DNA from 2 places in the Chryseobacterium sp. C39-AII1 genome. Region 2 is predicted to be linked to the other one. Evidence: riboswitches for the same ligand, from Rfam matches in the RefSeq annotation. Region 2 holds a riboswitch; the other holds the start of a gene.
What was found. Region 2 has a riboswitch for thiamine pyrophosphate ahead of ABEG63_RS19850 (TonB-dependent receptor plug domain-containing protein). Riboswitches for the same ligand answer to the same signal wherever they lie in the genome.
Positions count from the first base shown of each region.

Region 1 (7,820 bases), on a different contig from region 2:
AATAAATCTTCTTCTTGAAACTTCTAATGCCGTAAAATCTCTCGTCCCTTTTGCTAAACTTGGCTTCATTATATTGTAATAAATGATAATTAATAATTGATAAGACTGCAAAAATAGTGAATTGAAAGGACTTTTAATCTAAATAAAAAAACCATAGAAAATTAATTCTATGGCTTCGGTATGTTTTCCAGCACTTGTGTCCTTGGTTGTTTTTATAAATATTTACGAATATAGTTAATTTTTGTTAAACTATTCAAATATTTTCTAATATATTTATTATTTCCATACCATAATTTTCTATTTTGTGTTTACCAAATCCTTTTATATCTAATAATTCTTCTTTTTTGGCTGGTTTATATTTTGCAACGGAAATCAACTCTTTATTGGTTGCAACAAAATAAATTGGCAAATTTTGCTCTTTCGCTCTATCTGAACGCCAAGATTTTAAGGCTTCTAAAATTTTAAGTTCATCAAAAGACAATTCTTCACTTTCGGCAGAGTATTTATTTGTTTTTGAATCTTTTACCGTATGTTGAGGTGATTTGGTTTCTCCAAAGTATAAAATTACAGACCAATAGTTTTCATCATTTACAAATGCTGTTTCTACATTCAGAATTTCGTGTGATTGTAAAAAATCGTCAAGCATTTTCTGATCAAGATGAAGAAATTCTTCACCTAATCGAATTTTAAAAATTTGTACTTTCATGGTTTGTGTTTTTATCCTTTATTTTCCGCCTAACAATAGAATTTCATCTACTTTTATTTCTGTTATATAGCGTTTTACGCCATCTTTGTCATCATACGAACGATACATCAATTTTCCTTCAATCGCAATTTCTTTTCCTTTTGTGACATATTTTTGAAAAATCTCTGCCGTTTTACCAAATGCAACCAGCGAATGCCATTGCGTTTCCTCAACCTTTTCACCTTTTGCATTGGTATAATGATCGTTGGTTGCTAAAGACACACTTGCCTTTACATTACCATTTTCGAAATTGATCATTTCAACTTCTTTACCTGTGAACCCAATAAGGGATACCGAATTTCTTAGTGACATAATTTCTGTTTTTTTTAAGATTATTACTCAGATAAGAGACGCTCACCGTTTTCTCAAATCTCTGATGCAAAGATTGTTGAACAGTAAAATTAAAGTCGGTTGTAAACTATTTAAATCCGTTTGTAGTCGTTTGTAAATAAATTTTAAAACACATCAAAATAACAAAAGCTCCCTGATAGAAAGCTTTTACTGAAATTATATGTCGAATAAATTTTACTGAATTAAAAGTAAATTTTTAACCGTTTAAAACAGGAAATTCACCATCTTCCAAAGCAGGTCTGAAATTAGAATGCATTGTCGCGGTAAAAAAATCACTAAAAATCTGATAAATCGCAGAATCTGTATGCGTTGCTTTTATTCCTAACTGAATATAGATTTGAAGAATTTTATGCGATAAATCTTCAACTACAAAAGTTCCAAATTGATGAATTTCGGATTGTTTTTCAGAAGAAATTAACTTTGAATTATTTAAAGTGAATTCAATATCATCTGCAAAACTCAACGTTTTCTGTAGTTTTTCTTTAATTAAATTATGAAACGGATCTAAATTAAGATTTGGTCTGATAACATTCGCTTCCTCCAAAAAATGCGACGCCATTCCTAAATAATTAACCAATAAAGTAAGATCCGCAAAAATTCTAAACGGAATCCTGTCTAAAGCATCATTGGTGAAAAATTCATCATAAATAAAACTGTTATCCTCTGAAACTTTCACATTATTTACCTTAAAAGAATAGGTTCCGGTAGCTTTCATCCCCATCGATTTCCAATTGGGAATAACTTCAGCATCATTCTTAGAGATAATAAATGATCGGATAATTTCCTCTCCATTTTCATTTAAAATTGGCAGTCCGTTTTCTGTAAGTTTTGCATTTAAAGTAAAATGACTTAAATGTGGTGCGCCCGTTGCAAAATGCCAAAGTCCGTTGATTAGATAAGTTCCGTCATCTTGTTTTTCTGCCGTTCCACCAATCATTCCGCTTCCACCAAAGCAGGTTTTAGAATTACTGAAAAGTTCTTTAGCAATAGTTGGCTTTAAGTTTCTTGAAAAAAAATTGGCTCCAGCGCATAAAGTGAGCATCCAGCCTAAGCTTCCGTTTGTTTTTGCCCATTCAAATAATAAAGATAAACCTTCCCCAAAACGATAGCCTAAACCACCATATATTTTAGGAACCCAAACCTGAAGTAATCTTTGTTCGTGGATACAATTTATTATTGAATCCGAAACTTTTGTGGCTCCTAACATTTTTCTTCTGATTTCACTAACTGTAAGCATCAACTTTCTTTTGATTTAAAATTTTTCTCCATTCCATATAAGCTGAAACCGCGACGATAAATAAAAAAGCCGTCAAAACCGCATAGAGATACAAATTTTTATGAATCATCAACGGAATTGAAATAATATTGCTGATATTCAGTAAAATCCAGTTTTCAATTTTTCGTCTTGCCATCAGCCACATTCCAGCCCACGCAAAAGCGCTCACTAATGAATCCCAAATCGGCACATCAGAATCTGTATAGTGCGTCAGAAAAAACCAGAAAATTCCGAAAGTTACCACTACAATTCCTGCAGAAATCAGTTTTTCCGAATTTGTTGTTGAGGAAATGGCAGTTTCTTTATGCTGTTTTCCAAATTTCCAATATATCCAACCGTAAATGCTCATCACGAGGTAATAGAGATTTAAAGTAAATTCTGCATACAATCTCGACACAATCATAACATAAAGTGTCAGCAAAATTCCTGCGATCCCAAAAAGATAATTGTTTGAATTGTTTTTTCGAGCCAATAAAACCTGCACTACCGAAAATAAAACCCCGAACCATTCTGCCCAGGTTGTTTGTTGTAAAATGTCCTGCATCAAATTAACTTATATAAATTAAATGATGAGATGATAAATCAAAATCCCTACGTCGGCATTATCCGAATCAGGTGTGGAAGCCAGTTCCCGGGTATCATCTCAGCCGCCAAAACAAGCAGCACCCCATTGAGGGATCAAAGTTGATGCTTTTTTCTGAGAATAAAAAATCAATGATCATAATTTAGCTGAAATAATAAAAATAGCTTCCGAAAATATTTAGATTTGTATTTCAGAAGCCATTAGAGTAATAAAGTTAATTTAAATTTAAGTGAAGTTCTGCCAAACTATTACTTTACTGATTTGAATGACAGCTTTTACATTCGTATAGTGTACAGCGTCTTCTTCAAGGATTGTTTTATTAGGCAAAAAACAATTGTAAAAATGCTCAATTTCTTCGAAAAAAAGATGCCCAATAACTTTGTAAACAGAATCGGAAGATTCGGATTTCTCAATTCCGATCCCTTTCAAATAATTTCCAAAGACAGATTTTGATAAAGCTAAATGCTTTTCGGTATAGTATTCCATGTCAAACCAATCATTTTGTTTTACAGGATAAAATATGGTAATTTTAAACATATCTATACTTTTTCACATTCTACAATGCTAGAAATTTCTGTATTAGTTTGAATTAACTTTTTAAAAGTAAGCCCAGATTGCTCAACAAGATATTTAAATTCACTTAGAGTTCTCTCTTTTCCTGTTGTCATCGCCATTATATTAATATCCAACAACTTACCGGCATGAGGTTTATTTTCAGAATCATCAGGAATTACAGAATCTATGATTAATAATTTACTTCCGACAGGCATTGCTTTATAAATATTTTTTAAAATTCTGATTGATTCTTCATCGTTCCAATCATGTATTACCCATTTTGTCATATAAAGATCCTGATCAGCAGGAAGTTCTTCGAAAAAACTACCTCCCATTACCATACATCTGTGTTTTATGTCGGGTGGAATTAAATTAACGGTTTGTTCCACTACATAAGGCTGATCAAAAACAATCCCGACGCTATCTGGTGCTGTGTCCAAGACGGCAAATAGTAGCGCTCCATTTCCACCGCCAATATCTGTAATCTTCTTATGGGGCTTGAAATCATAAACATCAATAATCGCTTTTAAAACTGCACCAGACATTCCCGCCATTGCTTTTGCTAAATTAGCTCCAGCTTCAGGATTTTGCTTATAATATTCCCATACCGGAATTCCATATGCATCGTCGAAAGGTACCTTTCCGGTTTTTACACCGTAAGTAAGATTTCCGAAAGCTTTGTAATGCTCTCCTAAATTTGCGAGTGCCCAAGGTTTTACTGATCCTGGGACATCCGACAGTAAAGTGCCCCCGAAATCATTCAGTTCAAAAGTACCATCATTTTTTTCTTCAAAAATCCCGACGCTGGTAACCGCACGAAGCAAACGGTAAAGAGATTGTTTATCAGAATTGGTTTCCTTGGCCAATTCATCTAAACTTTTGGAACCGCTGAGTAATTTTTCAGCAATGTCTAGTTGTGCAACAGAATGAATACAGCAGGCGATCCAATAGCCGCTGATCAATTCATACATCTTAAATGAGAGTTCTGGTTTTTTCGGTAGTTTTTTCATATTAATAATTATTGATACTAAAAATTCAACAATATGTGAAATTAATTATTTTTTTTATATAAATTTACTTTCATTAAAAAAATTTAAAACTAACCAACCAAATCGCAACAAAATGTTAACAAAAGACACAGACGTTTTATCGTTAATCGAGGATGCTGTAGAACTTAATCCCCAAAAAACAGCATTAGTGTATGAAAACTCAGCGATCACATTCGCCCAGCTAGGTATTAAATCTAATCAGTTGTCTAATTATTTGAAAAAGAGAGGTGTATTTACAGATGTTCCTCTTTGTTTCTGTCTGAATCAATCTATTGACAGAGTAATTGCCATGCTATCAATCTGGAAAGCCGGAGGAGCTTACGTTTCTCTAGATCCTTTATATCCGGATCATCGATTGCAGCATATTTTGAACGATACCGACAGCCCCATTCTGATCACCACAAAAAAATATTCAGAAAAATTCAAATTTTATAAAGGCGAAATTATTCTTATCGACGAGCATCAAAAAGAAATTGAGAAAATGCCAAGCCAAAATTTTTATCCCGATATTTCCAATGGCCTGGCATATCTTGCATATACCTCAGGAAGCACCGGAATTCCTAAGGCGGTAATGGCAGAACATAAGGGCTTAGGAAACTTTGTGAGATATTTTGGCGAGATATTGGCTCCACAAAAAAATGATGGCGCCCTGAATATTTCTTCTTCGAATTTTGACGGAATCGTTCTCGATCTATGGGTTCCTTTATCTTTAGGAATTACTACCTTTCTCTATCCAGATAATAGAATTGTGGGAGAAGCGCTTCTTGATTATATCCGAAAAAATAATATTTCTGTTCTTCCCTATCTTCCTGTTTCTATCTTGGCCACTTTGCCTACAGATCAATCTATCGGAAATCTACGCAAAATTTTCACAGGAGGTGAAGCTCCAATTGCCAATGTCATTGAAGCTTGGAAAAAAAAGGTAGAACTCATCAATATGTATGGCCCTACTGAAACAACGGTTGTAGTTTGCACTTTTAAATTTGATGAAGAGCACCCTTTAAATACCATGGGAAAACCTTTGAATAACGTAGATTTTTATGTTTTAGATGAAGAAATGAAGATTTTACCTGTAAATGAAGTTGGTGAATTGTATATCGGAGGAATTCAGGTTTCCAGAGGATACTACAATCAACCGGAACTTACAATAGAAAGATTTTTGCAAATAACAGATCCCGATGGCAAACCTGCAAGAATTTACAAAACCGGAGATCTTGTGCGAAGGCTGGAAGATGATACCATAGAATTTGTAGGAAGAGCCGACCAGCAAGTAAAAATAAGAGGATTTAGAGTAGAGCCTGCAGAAATTGAGGAAACTATAAAACGCGCTTATCTCGTTGAGAACTGTGTGATAATTATTCAGGAAGAATGTAATGAAAAACAAATGATCTGTTTTTATAAAAATAGTAAAGAAAAAGAAACGTTTCCTGAAGATCTTCGAAGCTATTTGTTTGAAAAACTACCTTCATACATGATTCCATCAAAGTTTATCGAAATTGATAATTTTCCGCTCACTGCTAACGGAAAAGTAGATAAGTACATTTTAAAAAATTTAGAAATACAAGAAGAAAAGCGAAAAAATTTCACGGCACCAAAAACTGAAACTCAACAACAATTAGCTCTTGTTTTTAGTGAAGTTTTAAAAATGAAAGTGATAGGAATTGATGATAATTTTTTCAAATTTGGAGGAAATTCTATTTTAGCTTATAAGTTAATTTCAAAGATCAGAAAAGAGCTTCAGTACCCTTTACAGACTTCCGACCTTTTTTTATATCCAACAATTAATGAACTAGAAAATTATATTCACAATCATGATTTTACTCAAAATAATGAAAAATTTTCCCTTTCGGAAGACAAACAACCTCAACTTTCAGTCCAACAGCAAAGCCTCTGGTTTCTAGATCAACTTCATGGTAGTACAGCTTACAATGTAGGAGCATTATATCCGCTAAACAAACATACCAATATAGCAAAACTCGGATCTTCTATTCAGAAACTTCTTAAAAAACATGTTGTTTTAAGAACTATTATTGATGATAAAAATCCTCAGCCAACCACTATTGAACTTAGCGCAAACAACTGGCTGCTACAAACACTTCATCAAAGTGAAGATCTTCAGGAAATATTGCAGATTCCGTTTGATCTGCGAAGAGATTATATGCTTCGGGCTTATGTAATTTATGAAAACAATCAGCCCCACTCATTATTTTTAATAGTTCATCATATCGTTACAGATGGTTGGGCAATGCCTTTAATTATTGATGAAATAAATACGATTTACAGCCAAAGCCAAGAAAACGGTGAATCATTCAATCTTGTAAATTATCAAAAATATATCCAATGGCAATCACAGCAAAATCAAGAAAACGGGATAATTTTTTGGAAAAATTATCTTGATAATGTTCCGGTTTTGCAGATTGCCCAAGATTTTAAAAAACAACAATCACATTCAGATTCCGGAAAGCAGTTTTGTTTTGAACTTGATGAACATTTAACAACAAAACTTCGAAAAATTTCAACAGAAAACTCAACTACTTTATACACTACCCTCCTTTCTGCTTTTGGTTTGCTAATGCAATATTACAGTGGCCAATCTGATATTTGTATCGGCAGTCCTTCCGCCAATCGCCCACATCAGTTTGATAAAACCATCGGATATTTTGCCAATATGCTTCCGATTCGTTTGAAAATTGAAGGAAATCCAACATTTTTAGATTTATTAAAACTGAACAGAGAAATGATTTCCGATATTTTCCAAAATGAAAGCATTCCTTTGGAAACGATTATCAGCCATGTTGTAAAAGATCGTTTCACAGGGCATAATCCGTTATTTCAACATGTTTTTGTGCTACAAAATCCTGTTGAAGAAACAGAAAATTCAGATCCTATAAATTCTTCTGAGGTTGAATGGATTTTTAATGGAAAAGCTAAATTTGATCTTCAATTTGAAGCCTTTCCAATTCATCAAAAGCTTAAATTCAATATTGACTATTCTGATGTTTTATTTAAACAAAAAACAATTGCCGAGATGGCAAGAGCTTTTCAATATATTTTAGAATCCGTCTCAGAATTTCCTGATCAAAATATTGGAAGTATTGATATTTATTCTGTTATCAAAAATGGTAAAAATGAATTCATCGAGATTTTTGAAACACCCAAAACCTTCATTCAGCTATTTGAAGATCAAGTAAAAAAATATCCTGAAAAGACAGCTTTAATTCTTTCAGGAATTGGCATCACATATCATGAATTAAATGAAAA
Region 1 covers NZ_JBDFPQ010000013.1:28,229-36,048, reverse strand. The annotation lists gene hisS (histidine--tRNA ligase) at 1-69, opposite strand, end outside; gene ABEG63_RS17070 (HRDC domain-containing protein) at 254-706, opposite strand; gene ssb (single-stranded DNA-binding protein) at 725-1,057, opposite strand; gene ABEG63_RS17060 (hypothetical protein) at 1,293-2,333, opposite strand; gene pnuC (nicotinamide riboside transporter PnuC) at 2,320-2,919, opposite strand; TPP riboswitch at 2,944-3,052, opposite strand; gene ABEG63_RS17050 (EthD family reductase) at 3,181-3,492, opposite strand; gene ABEG63_RS17045 (methyltransferase) at 3,495-4,520, opposite strand; gene ABEG63_RS17040 (amino acid adenylation domain-containing protein) at 4,633-7,820, shown strand, end outside.
Region 1: it holds a riboswitch for thiamine pyrophosphate, as region 2 does, so the genes downstream of both, pnuC (nicotinamide riboside transporter PnuC) here and ABEG63_RS19850 (TonB-dependent receptor plug domain-containing protein) in region 2, are expected to answer to the same signal.

Region 2 (7,820 bases):
GATACTGAGCATTAAAATCTGTAAGGAAATAATCTTTTAACTGTAAATTTTTATCTTCTGTATTATCCAGATATTGTCTTCCGACATATTGATTTGATAATCCAAACTGGAAATCTTTATTAGGATTAAATCTGATGCCTAAATTTGCAATCACGTTCGGAGAAAAAGAAATCTGCGTATTTCCAAGATCTTTGGTTAGCTTTACATTTTCAATTTTGAAATCTAAATTTCTATTCTGGCTGAACGTTACATTCCCTGTAAGTTCCCATTGCTTTGAAAGCTTGGCCAATGCACCGATTTCAACCCCTCTTCTATAGCTTTTCCCGGAATTTGTTCTGATGAAAGCTCCCACGTTATTCATTTCACCATTCAGAACCAATTGATTAACATAATACATATAGTACAAGTTTGCCGTAAATGAAACGACCCCAAACCGTTTTTCAATTCCCGCCTCAAAATCATGAAGCTTTTCTGCTTTCACATTATTATCAGCCATCAAATCATCACGATTCGGCTCTCGTTGAGCGTGCGCATACGAAAGGAAAACTTTTCCGCTGCCAATTCTGTAATTAATTCCTGCTTTCGGATTAAAAAACAACCAGTTTTTCTTCAAATTTCCACCTTCATCATCGCCTGCCTGAAGAATTTTTGTATCGTAATCAATATGTCTCAACTGAAGATCTCCGAAGAATTCAAAATCATCAACTTTCACCAAAGCTTTTGCAAAACCAGCCACTTCATTTTTCACCGAGCGATTTCTATAATATTCATGCTCATCAATCTGCGGAAGGAAAACACCTGTTACGTTTCCAAAATGCCTTCCGTAATATTGGTTGGCAACGGCTCCGAAATTCAGATCAAGATTTTCAAATTTTCCGTATAATGTGGTAACAATTCCGTAGAAATCATTATCAAGCCATTTTTTACGGATGAAATCTGTTTTAGCTAAAGTTTGTGAACCATCCACAAAATCGGGAAGATTATATTTTGAAAATTTACCGTCCTGCTTATAGTTTTCGTAATATCCTTTTCCTTTCGTGTAGTGCAAAGTGGTTTCTAAATTCCATTTTTCATTAAACTTCTGCTCCCACAGCAACTGATAATGATTTTGTCTGTAATTATCTGTTTCATTATCATAAAAGCTGGAAATATTACCATCAGCATCATAAATTGCTCCGGAATAATTGAATTTTGGATTGGTTTCCCAAGTTTTTCTGTCGATTCCGTTCCAAGCTTGGTAGGTTTTTTCTTTTCCACCAAAAGCCATCAGACGGATTTTCGTATTTTTCTCTTCAAACAAAGCCGTAAAATTATAGGAATGTAGTTTTGAAGATGCTCTGTCGATATATCCATCAGAATTGATGTGTGTATATCTTCCCATCACAGAAAGTCGGTTTCCCCAAAACTTCCCCGAACCAACCTCAGCAGAATATTTGTAAGTATTGAACGAACCATAACTGTCATCTGTTTTAAAGTAAAACTTATCATCAGGCTCTTTGGAGATTACATTGATGCTTGCTCCAAACGCAGAAACTCCGTTATTGGAAGTTCCGACACCTCTTTGGATAACGATTTGAGATGCCGAACTCGTAAGATCCGGAACATTCACAAAAAATGTCCCCTGACTTTCAGAATCATTATACGGAACACCATTCATCATCACATTAATTCCTCTTCCGGCAACTCCACGAATTCTGAAACCTGTGTATCCAACGCCATTTCCGGCATCCGAAGTAGAGATAATTGATGTTTGATTTTTAAGTAAAATAGGAAGATCCTGCCCAAGATTTTTATTATCTAAATCTTTCTGAACATTGATGATTTCTTTCGCAACAGGAAGCCTTTTGGTAAAGTTAACGGCTTCAATTTCCTTTATTTTCAAGGAATCGGTATTTTGTGCTTGTAAAAAAGCAAAAGAGCCAACGGTAAGCCCTAAAAAAAATAAACCTTTCATTCTATAAATCTTTAAAATTTAATGAATAAAAGGGGCGGATTATGATGAGTAATTAGTAATCGGTAATAAGTAATATTTGAGATTGCTCATTAATAATTACCTATTGCTCATATTTAATTTCCCTAAACGGCATTACCCGTTCCAGGTTCATTGGGTATAATCTCAGCTTGTTACAGCACCCCTTAATTCAGGCGCAAAATTACGAAAAATATATCATCAGTACAATTTAATAGGTTTTATTGTGAGAATCAATATAATAATATGTTTTTCCGTCTTTGGAAACTTCAAACATTTTCCCCAACATCCAGCTGAAGTTTCGCTTAATATCATCATATTCAAATGGAATGATGATCTTGTTATTCACATCAATCACCCCAAAACGATCATTCTTAGACGCAATAATCATTGGGTTTGAAACATCTTCACTTTCAGCAATATATAAATATTCATACTGCGGATAAATTTGATAATCTCTGTAATCTTCAGCATTAATGAATTTCGATTTTTCAATAATTCCGTAAAAACCATTTTTAACATATGCCTGAAACGGCTGATATTTAAACTCTTTAGGGCATTTTCCTAAATCTGAATCTTTAAATTGATACACTCTTTTACCTTTCTGATCAATTCGATAAGAAATCATATCTTTTTCTACCGTTGCATACTCTTTGGTTCCGAACTTTCTTATTTTTTCGTTGGGTGAATTCAGTAGATTGCAATCTTCATAAAAAAATACAGCAATATGATATTCAGGCTGAATGATAAATTTGCCTTTTTGATTAACATATCCGAATTTCCCATCTTTCTTTTTCGGAATTAAAACAGGAATTTTTTCATTCAAAACCACCAAATCAGGATTCGGCTGAGCTACCACATCTGTCTTTTTAACAACAGTTTTTGCAACCTTTTTTACAGGAAGCTTCTTGGCCACCTTGGTTTGGCAAAAAACAGATATCGAAATAAAAAGACATAAAAAATGAACCGTAATTTTCATAATCATCATTTGGCAGCAAAAATAAGATTAAAAATAGAAAATATAAAATTCATATTTATAAAGAATCTAAATAATATCCCTCGCATAAAATACTAAAAATTCGTAATTTTGGGAACATTTTTAATTGTTTGATAATCTAAAACGTTTTTAGAGATACAACTTTTGATATGGATATGATCAAAAAATTTTACAAACGTTACTCAAAGAGTGCTTTGGCGGCTTTAGAAATTACACGTGAGCCCCTTACACTTTCAAAAAAGTCCTTTACTTTCATCTTTGGGACAAAGCATTATCTTACTTATTTAAGAAAAAGTGCAAAATATAGTACCGGCTTTACTTTCTTCCGTTTTGTAAGTCGATATACCAATTCGGGAAATTGCCATATGCACTATAATTTTATTAATTTACCTTAAAAATTTGAAAGACTTCTATTATGAATATTTATAAGGATTACATCAACGAAATTGAAGAAAGAAAAACCCAGGGGCTACATCCAAAGCCAATTGATGGTGCCGATTTATTAAGCGAGATCATCGCACAAATTAAAGATACAGCCAACGAATACAGAGCTGATTCTCTTAAATTTTTTATTTATAACACGCTACCTGGAACTACAAGTGCGGCTGGTGTAAAAGCTAAGTTTTTAAAAGAAATCATTCTTGGTGAATCTGTAGTAGAAGAAATTACTCCGGTTTTCGCTTTTGAGTTGTTGTCTCACATGAAAGGAGGCCCATCTATCGAAGTTTTGCTTGATTTAGCTTTAGGAAACGACGAAGCAATAGCAAAGCAAGCGGCTGAAGTGCTTAAAACTCAGGTTTTCTTATATGATGCAGATACCGCTCGCTTGAAAGAAGCTTATGAAGCAGGAAACGAAATCGCTAAAGATATTTTGGAAAGCTACGCAAAAGCAGAGTTTTTCACTAAACTTCCAGAGGTAGCTGAAGAAATTAAAATCGTTACTTACATTGCTGCTGAAGGTGATATTTCAACCGACTTATTATCTCCGGGAAATCAGGCACACTCTCGTTCTGACCGTGAGTTGCACGGACAATGTATGATGTCTCCTGCTCAACAGGAAGAAATAAAAGCTTTGCAAGCTCAACATCCTGATGCAAGTGTGATGTTGATCGCAGAAAAAGGAACAATGGGAGTTGGTTCTTCTCGTATGTCGGGTGTAAATAACGTTGCACTTTGGACAGGGAAACAGGCAAGCCCTTACGTACCTTTCGTAAACATTGCTCCGATTGTAGCGGGAACTAACGGTATTTCTCCAATTTTCCTAACAACTGTTGACGTAACCGGAGGTATCGGAATCGACCTTCAAAACTGGGTTAAGAAAACAGACGAAAACGGACATCCTGTTCGTAACGAAAATGGCGACATCGTTTTAGAAGAGAAATATTCTGTTGCTACAGGAACTGTTTTAACGATCAATACAAAAGAGAAAAAATTATACAACGGAGATGTTGAATTGAAAGATATTTCAAAATCATTTACTCCGCAAAAATTAGAATTTATCAAAGCCGGTGGTTCTTATGCGATCGTTTTTGGTAAAAAAATTCAAACTTTTGCTGCTAAAACTTTAGGAATTACAGCTCCTTTGGTTTTCGCTCCTTCAAAAGAAATTTCTATCGAAGGACAAGGTTTAACTGCTGTTGAAAAAATCTTCAACAGAAATGCAGTAGGCGTAACTGAAGGTAAATTATTACACGCAGGTTCAGACGTTAGAGTTGAAGTAAACATCGTTGGTTCTCAGGATACCACAGGTTTGATGACTTCTCAGGAATTGGAGTCTATGGCTGCAACGGTAATTTCTCCAATTGTTGATGGAGCTTATCAGTCAGGATGTCACACTGCTTCAGTTTGGGATAAAAAAGCGCAGGCAAACATCCCTAAATTAATGAAATTCATGAACGATTTCGGAGTAATCACTGCTCGTGACCCGAAAGGTGAATATCACGCAATGACAGACGTTATTCACAAAGTTCTTAACGATATTACGGTTGACGAATGGGCAATCATCATCGGAGGTGACTCTCACACAAGAATGTCTAAAGGGGTGGCTTTCGGAGCTGACTCCGGAACGGTAGCTTTGGCTTTGGCAACAGGTGAAGCTTCAATGCCGATTCCAGAATCTGTGAAAGTGACTTTCAAAGGTGAAATGAAAGAGCATATGGATTTCCGTGATGTCGTTCACGCAACTCAGGCTCAGATGTTGAAGCAATTTGACGGAGAGAACGTTTTCCAAGGTAGAATTATCGAGGTTCACATCGGAACTCTTCCAGCTGACCAGGCATTTACATTCACAGACTGGACTGCAGAAATGAAAGCTAAAGCTTCAATTTGTATTTCTGAAGACGATACATTGATCGAATCATTGGAAATTGCAAAAAGCAGAATCCAGATTATGATTGACAAAGGAATGGATAATCACAATCACGTTCTTCAAGGATTAATCAACAAAGCAAACAAGAGAATCGAGGAAATTAAGTGTGGTGATAAACCTGCTTTAACTCCGGATGCTAATGCTAAATATTACGCTGAAGTTGTTGTAGATCTAGATGTAATCGTTGAACCAATGATTGCTGACCCAGACGTAAACAACGACGATGTTTCTAAAAGATATACGCACGATACGATCAGAGATCTTACTTTCTACGGAGGTGAGAAAAAAGTTGATCTTGGTTTCGTAGGTTCTTGTATGGTTCACAAAGGTGACCTTAAAATTGTTTCTCAAATGTTGAGAAACCTTGAAAAACAAAATGGTAAAGTAGAATTTCAAGCTCCTTTAGTTGTGGCAGCTCCTACTTATAATATCATTGATGAATTAAAAGCTGAAGGTGACTGGGAATTACTGGAAAAATATTCAGGTTTTGAGTTCAACGATGCAGCGCCAAAAGGCGAAGCTCGTACTCAATATGAAAATATGATGTACCTTGAGCGTCCTGGATGTAACCTTTGTATGGGTAACCAGGAAAAAGCAGAGAAAGGAGATACTGTTTTGGCAACTTCTACGCGTCTTTTCCAAGGAAGAGTGGTGGAAGATTCTGAACGTAAAAAAGGTGAATCTTTACTAGCATCAACTCCTGTTGTTGTATTGTCTTCGATCATCGGAAGAATTCCAAGCATTGAAGAGTACAAAGCAGCTGTTGAAGGTATTAATTTAACGACTTTCGTTCCGTCTATCAAAGAGTTGGTAACTGTTGGTCATTAATTGATTTTACAGTAAAGTCGAAAGGCTTTTTTAAATTAAATATAAAAAAGAAAGGTTTTAAGTCCAATGGATTTAAAATCTTTCTTTTTTTATGGAATCAACTCAAAAATTAATAAGATTGTGAAAAGTTGATCGTCATATTCTTTCTAATCTTTTATCAATTTAATGGTTGAGATTCCTTTTTCAGATTGAACCGTCACGATAAATACTCCCGATTCTGATGATACCACTTCAGCTTGGTTTTTTCCTTTCCCAGAAGCTATTTTTACACCCAACATATTATGAATGGTATAAGTAAACACTCCTTCAGCTTTAATCGTAAAAGTTTGACCAGCAGGATTCGGATAAATCACGGCATTAGCTGACAGTACCTTCTGAGATGAATTTGCCCCCGCGGTAACTACATTTGGCTTTGTTTGTGCTGCCATATCTACACCTAAATAAAAACTTGGATGAGGAGGTTGGTTGTAAGCCGAATTTTGCCACGCAATAGCTGTTCTGTATTGAGTATCGTGCATCAAAGTATATAATTTATGGGTTGTGGCAATATTGGTCGTGTAAATTCTTACAGAAGAATTATCTTCTTTACGAAATATCACTTCTTCTCGCCAGTCGCCAAAAATATCAGCACTTAAACATGGGGTAGCTTTTGTAGTATTGTTTGATGAATATCCTGTAGCAGTAAGTATATTAACGGTTTTCCCATTAATATAATCCCATTTATCTATTTTATTCGAATCTAATAATTCACGGTTCAAATCTCCATCCCACCAGATAGAAAAATTTTGTGTCGGTTTTTTATTGCTGATTAGATTTCCTTTGCAATCCATCAAATAGTTTACGCCATTTGCGCTTCCAAAACATTCATAACCTTTGTAACGTGGGTCAATATCTGCAGCATTACAACGTCCTATGTCTCCAGTTGAAGGTATTCCCCATATTGTAGCTCCTGTTTTTGCATCTAAAAAAACCAAACCATTCGTTTTATATTTAGCAGGTTCTTCTAAACACTGCCATATTTCCATTCCAGGGCGATCAGGATCCATATCGCTCATGTGCAGCGCATCCCCATGCCCTAATGTGTTTGCGAATAACTTTCCGCCGTTATCATCTATTGCACTGGAACCATTGAATATTTCATCTTTACCATCACCATCCACATCGCCTATGGTCATTTGATGATTTCCCATTCCTGCATAAGCTGAATTTCCTGAGGTATTGCTATCAAAGATCCATCGTTGTGAAAGTGTATTATTTCTCCAGTCCCAAGCTACACGCACCAATCTTGTATAATAACCTCGTCCCATTATTAAACTTGGCTTTTCTCCATCAAGATAAGCCACCGCTGCAACAAATCGGTCTACGCGATTACCATAGCTATCTCCCCAACTGGAAACTGTGCCACGTGCCGGCAAATAATTGGTTGAAGACATTGCCTTGCCTGTTAATCCATTAAAAATGGTTAAAAATTCCGGCCCAGACAGAACATATCCATTTGAATTTCTATAATCAGCATTAGCATCTCCAATAATGACTCCTGTTCCGTCTTTAGTTCCGTCGGCAGTTTTACATGCAATTTCTGCTTTACCGTCAGAATCTAAGTCATAAACCACAAATTGTGTATAATGCGCCCCAGCACGAATATTTTTTCCTAAATC
Region 2 covers NZ_JBDFPQ010000021.1:18,974-26,793, forward strand. The annotation lists gene ABEG63_RS19850 (TonB-dependent receptor plug domain-containing protein) at 1-1,954, opposite strand, end outside; TPP riboswitch at 2,058-2,147, opposite strand; gene ABEG63_RS19855 (WG repeat-containing protein) at 2,181-2,948, opposite strand; gene ABEG63_RS19860 (bifunctional aconitate hydratase 2/2-methylisocitrate dehydratase) at 3,382-6,162, shown strand; gene ABEG63_RS19865 (T9SS type A sorting domain-containing protein) at 6,309-7,820, opposite strand, start outside.